Regions from separate parts of the Tardiphaga sp. 215_C5_N2_1 genome, predicted to be linked through region 2. Evidence: riboswitches for the same ligand, from Rfam matches in the RefSeq annotation. Region 2 holds a riboswitch; the other holds the start of a gene.

Region 1 (3,568 bases), 3.0 Mb from region 2:
TGATGTCGATGACATTGTCGAGCATCCGCATCGCCGTGGTCACGGTGCGCTTGAGCTGCGCATGATCCAGGCCGACTTTGCCGATGTGGTTCAGCAGATTGACCGAACCGAGATTGCAGACGGCCACTTCGTCGTCCGACGTGTTCAGCGTGATCTCCGTGCAGAGATTCGATGAATGGATCACGCCGGCATGCTGCTGCGGCGAACGCAGATTGCAGGGGTCCTTGAAGGTGATCCAGGGGTGGCCGGTCTCGAACACCATGGTCAGCATGCGGCGCCACAGGTCAGTTGCGCGCACTTTCTTGAACACGCGGATTTCTCCACGCGCGGCCTTTTCTTCGTAAGCCGCGTAACGCTCCGCGAATGGCTTGCCGTAGAGATCATGCAGTTCCGGCGTCTCGTCGGGCGAGAACAGCGTCCATTCGCCGTCGGCCTCGACGCGCTGCATGAACAGATCCGGCACCCAGTTGGCAGTGTTCATATCGTGCGTGCGGCGGCGGTCGTCGCCGGTGTTCTTGCGGAGATCGAGAAATTCCTCGATGTCGATGTGCCAGGTCTCGAGATAGGCGCAGACCGCGCCCTTGCGCTTGCCGCCCTGGTTGACGGCGATGGCCGTATCGTTGGCGACCTTGAGGAATGGCACCACGCCCTGGCTCTCGCCATTGGTACCCTTGATATGCGCGCCGAGACCGCGCACGCGCGTCCAGTCATTGCCGAGACCGCCGGAATATTTCGCCAGCAGTGCGTTGTCCTTCACCGACTTAAAGATGCCGTCGAGATCGTCGGCCACCGTCGTGAGGAAGCAGGACGACAGCTGCGGCCGCAGCGTGCCGGAATTGAACAGCGTCGGCGTCGAGGCCATGAAGTCGAACGACGACAGCAGGTTGTAGAATTCGATCGCGCGGGCTTCGCGGTCGATCTCGCGCAGCGCGAGGCCCATGGCAACGCGCATGAAGAACGCCTGCGGCAGTTCGATCCGATTGCCCTGCACATGCAGGAAGTACCGGTCATAGAGCGTTTGCAGGCCCAGGAACTGAAACTGGAGATCACCCTCCGGCTTCAGCGCTGCCGAGATTCGCTTGAGATCGAAGCGCGCGAGTTCGGGATCGAGCAGCTCGGCCGCAATGCCGGTCTTGATATAGGCGCCGAAATATTCGGCGTAACGCGTGGTCATGTCGGCCTGCGACGCGTGGGTCGGCGTGCCCCCGACAAAGGACAGGACTTCGGTACGCAGTTTGTCGAGGAGCAGGCGGGCGCTGACAAAGGTGTAGTTCGGCTCCTGTTCCACCAACGTGCGCGCGGCCATGATGCCGGCCAGTGCCAGCTCATCCAGCGTGATGCCGTCATAGAGATTGCGGCGCGTTTCCTCCAGCACGGGCGCGGCATCGACGCCGTCCAGGCCGGCGCAGGCCTCGTTGACGATCAGCGCCAGACGCGCCGAATCGAGCGGCGCACGGGTGCCATTGGCGAGCGTGACATGCAGCACCGGTGCGCTGGAGACGAGCGCCGGCTTCGCGGCCAGTTCCTCGGCGCGGGTGCGAGCGCGCTCCTCGCGGTACAGCACATAGGCGCGGGCCACCTTGTGGTGCTCGCTGCGCATCAGCGCTAGCTCGACCTGATCCTGGACGTCCTCGATATGGAAGGTGCGCCCCTCACCGACGCGGCGCGTCAGTGCGGCCACGACTTCGCCGGTCAGCTGTTCCACCGCCTCATGGACGCGGCGCGAGGCCGCTGCCGTGTGGCCCTCGACCGCGAGGAAAGCCTTGGTCATGGCCACGGAAATCTTGCTGCCGTCGAACGGCGACACCGTGCCGTTGCGTCGGATGATCTGCATCGAGGGTTCGCGCGCAGGCGCAGCGAGCGTTTCCGGCGACAGTTGAATCAGCGGCGCATGAGCCGCATCGCGTCCGTTGGACAAAGCGGAAGAGGAAGTAGGCATCGGCAAGACCCCGTGTGATGCATCAAGTAATGGGGGCTGGGGCCGAAAGGACGCTGCAAAATACACGGCGGAGATCCGCCGGCATTGCCTGCAAGCGACCGCTGGGACACCCCGCCCATGGACGTTCTGGTGTCGCGGCAGGTCTCCTGGCTCGCAGGTCAATGTCTGTTTCAGCCTTCCCGATGCTTGCGCATCAGTGACTTCAATCGAAACAGACTCACTGCTTACAGTTGCGGGGGCAGCGCCGGAATATGACGCAAAACAGCGTCTTTACCGGCTTCCCTCTTAGCCACCAAGTCTTGCGACAGGGCGGACCGTGACATCTACATTTGGTGTGACCCGCGGTGAAGTGTCAAGCGGGCATTGAAGCCGAACGCAACAAATTCGGTAGGGCTGTTGGTTCAGTGGACAACCGCTTGTGTGGCGGAAACCGCGGGATCGTTGGCGGTTTCTGAACGATGCGATTCGTTGCCGCCGAGCACCGCGAAGCGCAGAACATCGTGATCAACCGATGGAGGATGCGATGCGCGACCTGATGACGACCACTGAAAGGATCAACTTCAACGCTTTCGTAGAGCGAGCGGGTGCGCTCACGGCGTTCGAGACGACGGAGCAGATCGCCCGGCGCGCCTCGACGAAATGCTGAACGAAGCGCTGATGGACAGCTTTCCTGCGAGCGATCCGATTTCTTCGCTGCAACTCGCCTGAGCGGATCAGACCGTGCGAAAGCTGGCCCGATAGTGGCTGGGTGTCAGGCCCAGCCGCCGCACGAAGACCTGACGCATATGTTCGGCGGTGGTGAAACCGGATTCATAAGCCACCACCTTCAGCGGCAGATCGCTGCCTTCGAGGCGGTTGCGTGCCGTGTCGATCCGGGCGCCCTCCACAAAATCTGCCGGCGTCATTTTGGTCTCGAGCTTGAACACCCGCGCGAAGGTGCGCGCGCTCATGCCCGCCACATCGGCCAGTTCATCCACGCTGTGCGCGTCACGCAGATGCGCCATGACATGGGCATGGACTCGCGCAATCGGTGAATCCGGCTCGGCCGGCGGTACCAGATAGGGACTGAATTGCGACTGGCCACCCTGGCGCTGCGCCACCACAACCAGACGCTTGGCTACGGCCAGGGCGACATCCGCGCCATGATCTTCCTGGACCAGCGCGAGACCCAAATCGATCCCTGCGGTGACACCGGCCGACGTCACCAGCGCGCCATCGCGGCTATAGATGCGATCGAACTCCACATGTGCCTTGGGGAAACGCAACGCCAATAGCGGCGCATTCTGCCAGTGCGTCGTCACCGTCTTGTCGTCAAGCAGGCCGGCATGACCAAGCGCAAATGCCCCGGTGCACACCGAACCGTAACGCCCCGCCTGGAGCGCCGTATTGGCCAGCCACTCTGTAAGCTGCGGGTCGGCCTCTGCCGTCGGCAGGCCAGGCCCGCCGGCCACCAGCACCAAATCCCAGGGTTTGTTCGCATCACTGAACGCCAGATCGGCGGATATCCGCAAACCGTTCGATGCACGTAGCGGCGCGCAGTCTGCAGCGACAAGTGTGATGTCGTAGCCGTCGCCCGGCGCGACGAAGCCATTGGCCTCCATGAACACATCAAGCGGACCGGCTACGTCC
Region 2 (3,568 bases):
TGTCGGCGAGGCCGTCTTCATGCAGCGCGCTGGTCAGGGCGATGCTTGTCGTGATCGCCAGCAGGGCAGAAATCAGCGGTGACCAGAATTCGCCGGCAACGAGAAACACGATTGCGGATGCAGCACCGATGCCGGCGCCGACCATCGGAAAATACTTCATTGCACGCGCAAGCCAGTCAGCATCCTGCGCGTCGCCAGTTGCCGGTACCGGCAGCACCGTCAGGAAACGGATCGCATTCAAAAGATGCGGATCCAGCCTCATCTAGATATTTCCGGCCAGCACGTCGTCGAGGCTGGCGACGTCGGTCAGCATGCGCGCGGCGGCGCGGACCAACGGCACCGCAAGCAGCGCGCCGGTGCCTTCACCGAGCCGCAAGCCGAGATCGAGTAGCGGCTTGGCATCGAGCGCGTTCAGCACGATGTCATGGCCGCGTTCAGCCGAACGATGTGCGAAGACGCAGTAGCCGCGTGCAGCCGGGCACAGACGAACGGCGAGCAGTGCCGCGGCGCTGGAGATGAAGCCGTCGATGATCACCGGCCGCCGTTGCGAAGCTGCGCCGAGGATCGCTCCGGCCATGCCTGCGATTTCCAATCCGCCGAATTGGGCCAGCACATCCAGTGGCGCAGTTGCGTCGCTGCGCGCTGCCGCCTTCGTGATCGCCGCGCGCTTGCGCGCCATGCCGGCATCATCCTGCCCGGCGCCAACGCCGATACAATCATCCAGGGGTGCCGGTGCGAGTCGATGAACCACCAGTGCCGACGAGGCCGTGTTGCCAATTCCCATCTCGCCGAGCGCGATGATGTCTGCGCCGGCCTTGATCTCACCGACGGCGATTCTGAAGCCGCGCGTCAGCGCATCGGCCGCGTGCTCTGCCGTCATCGCTGGCTCGCGCGCGGCATTCGCCGTACCCATGCGAACCTTTGCATCGACCAGCTTCGGGTGCACCAGCAGCTCGGCGGCGACGCCGATGTCGATCACGCGGACGTCGATGTTGTTGGCCGCGGCGAAAGCATTGGCCGTGGCGCGGCCGGCCAGATAGGTCATCACCATCGCGACCGTGACCGCCGACGGATATTGCGACACGCCTTCGGCCACCAGTCCGTGATCCCCAGCGAACACCAGCAGCACGGCATTGTCACCGCGCGGTTCGCCTGGATGCCGGATCATGCCGAGTTGCAATGCCAGCTCCTCGATTCGTCCGAGCGATCCCAGCGGCTTGGCCTTGCCGTCGATGGCGGCGCGGATTCCTGCCGCGATCTGCGGGTCAACAGGCGCAATGGCGGGCGGTTGCCACAGGGGCTGGGAATGGGCGGACATAGGGTTCCTTTTCGCGGCCTAACTGACGCAAGACGACCTGCAAGGTCAACAGATCCGGGCTACAGTCCGTCGGCGCGGTTGACCCCGGCGCACCCGGCAGATAGCGTCTTTTGCGATGGTCCTTCCGCGTGGAAGGTGAATAGGGAAGCCGGTTTGAGGCCGGCGCTGCCCCCGCAACTGTAAGCGACGAGCCCGCGCCGGTGCCACTGGGAATTCTTCAGAATTCTTGGGAAGGCGGCAACAGGCTGTGACTCGCAAGCCAGGAGACCTGCCATCACGAACTGTGCTTTGGAGGCGTCGTCGGGGCGGGGTGCACCGGACGGGAGCGAACTGACGGCCATGCTGTCGGCGCGATCCAACAAAGCTCGTAGGCCCGCGAGGGCATGAACTGAGCATGTGATGGATCACGACAGCGCCGATATCTCTGGCGAACAAATTTCGGTCGAACCGCCGCGCCCCGTGCCGGCTGGTCCCGTTGTCGTGAGTGTGTGCATCAGCTGCAAGGCCGCCGAAACCGGCACGATTGTCGGGCCGGAGATGTTCGATGCGGTGAAGGCCGCGCTCGGCGATGGCGATGCCGCCGTGATGGTGCGTCCGGTGCAGTGTCTCAGCGTCTGCAAGCGGCCAGCAACCGTCGCGGTGACGAGCCCTGATGGCTACACGTTCCTGTTCGGCGATCTGCAGACCGATAGCGGCAGCGCGGCGCTGGTGTCTTTCGTGGAGTCCTATCAGAAGGCCGACTACGGCCTGGTGCCATGGCGCGAGCGCGCCGAGGTGCTGCGCAAGGGCATGGTCGCGCGCGTGCCGCCGATGCGTTGGTCGCCTGAAGATGGGCGTGCGCCGAAATGACCGCGGTCTCCACCACGTTGGTGCTGGGTGGTGCGCGGTCCGGCAAGTCAACTTTTGCCGAGAGGCTGGTCGATGGCATCGGCCTGACCAAAGTCTATCTTGCGACTGCAACGGCCGGTGACGACGAGATGCATGCCCGCATCGCGCAGCATCGCAAGCAGCGCGGCGAAGGCTGGATCACCGTGGAAGAGCCGCTGGCGCTGGTCGATGCGCTGACGCGCGAGGCGACGGTCGGCCGCGTCGTGCTGGTGGATTGCCTGACGCTATGGCTGTCGAATCTGATGTTTGCCGAGCGCGATCCGGAGATCGAGGCGAAGCGTCTGGTGCGCTTCCTCGATGTCTCGCGCTATCCGATCGTTTTCGTGTCCAACGAAGTTGGCCTCGGCCTCGTGCCTGAGACACCGCTCGGCCGCGCGTTTCGCGATGCGCAGGGCCGCCTCAACCAGATCATCGCGGCCGCCGTGCCGAATGTTGCTTTCATTTCCGCCGGGCTTCCGCTCTGGCTCAAGCGTTCCCAGGAGAATTGAATGTCCCGCGTTCCCGTCACCGTCCTCACCGGATTTCTCGGCGCCGGCAAGACCACGCTGCTGCGCTCGCTGCTGACCCAGGCCGATGGCCGCCGCATCGCCGTGATCGTCAATGAGTTCGGCGATGCCGGTTTCGATGGCGGTCTGGTCGAGGAATGCGCGGTAAAGGCCTGTGCGCCCGGCGATATCGTCGAGCTTACCAATGGCTGCATCTGCTGCACCGTCGCCGACGATTTCGTGCCGACCATGGATAAGCTGCTGTCGCGCGAGCGTCCACTCGATGCCATCGTCATCGAGACCTCCGGCCTTGCGCTGCCGCAGCCGCTGTTGAAGGCCTTTGCCTGGCCGGCGGTGAAGACTCGCGCCACTGTCGATGGCGTCGTCACTGTCGTCGACGCGCTGGCGCTCTCTGAAGGCCGCGTCACGCTGGATGAAGACGCCGTTGCCGAGCAACGCGCCAGGGACGAGGGTATCGAGCACGACGATCCCATCGAGGAAGTGTTCGAAGACCAGTTGGCTTGCGCCGATCTCGTGGTTCTCTCGAAGAGCGATCTCGTCGCCCCGGAAAAGCTCGCCGAGATCGAAGCCAAGCTCAAGGCCGTGTTGCGTCTCGGCGTGAGCATCGTGCGCTCCAAGGGCGATCTCGCGCCGTCGGTGCTGATCGGCCTCAACGCAGCCGCCGAAGACGACATGGCCGCCCGCGTCGGTCATCACGGCGAGGAAGAAGAACACGACCATGACGATTTCGACAGCATCGTCGTCAAACCGACCGCTGCGGCCAGCATCGACGCGATGCGCGCACGCATTAGCGACGCGCTTGGCCTCGATGGCGTGTTGCGCGTGAAGGGTCATGCACGCATCGCCGATAAATCTG

What was found. A riboswitch is a leader RNA that binds a small molecule or an ion and turns the genes downstream of it on or off. The one in region 2 is predicted to bind cobalamin.
Region 1: linked by a shared signal. The riboswitch ahead of AB7828_RS26895 (ribonucleoside-diphosphate reductase subunit alpha) and the one ahead of AB7828_RS12660 (DUF1636 family protein) in region 2 are both predicted to bind cobalamin.

The regions. Positions count from the first base shown of each region.
Region 1 is NZ_CP197240.1:5,662,832-5,666,399, reverse strand. It holds gene AB7828_RS26895 (ribonucleoside-diphosphate reductase subunit alpha) at 1-1,939, opposite strand, end outside; cobalamin riboswitch at 2,059-2,273, opposite strand; gene AB7828_RS26890 (hypothetical protein) at 2,463-2,585, shown strand; gene AB7828_RS26885 (GlxA family transcriptional regulator) at 2,653-3,568, opposite strand, start outside.
Region 2 is NZ_CP197240.1:2,642,092-2,645,659, reverse strand. It holds gene cobS (adenosylcobinamide-GDP ribazoletransferase) at 1-262, opposite strand, end outside; gene cobT (nicotinate-nucleotide--dimethylbenzimidazole phosphoribosyltransferase) at 263-1,318, opposite strand; cobalamin riboswitch at 1,418-1,608, shown strand; gene AB7828_RS12660 (DUF1636 family protein) at 1,718-2,167, shown strand; gene cobU (bifunctional adenosylcobinamide kinase/adenosylcobinamide-phosphate guanylyltransferase) at 2,164-2,694, shown strand; gene cobW (cobalamin biosynthesis protein CobW) at 2,695-3,568, shown strand, end outside.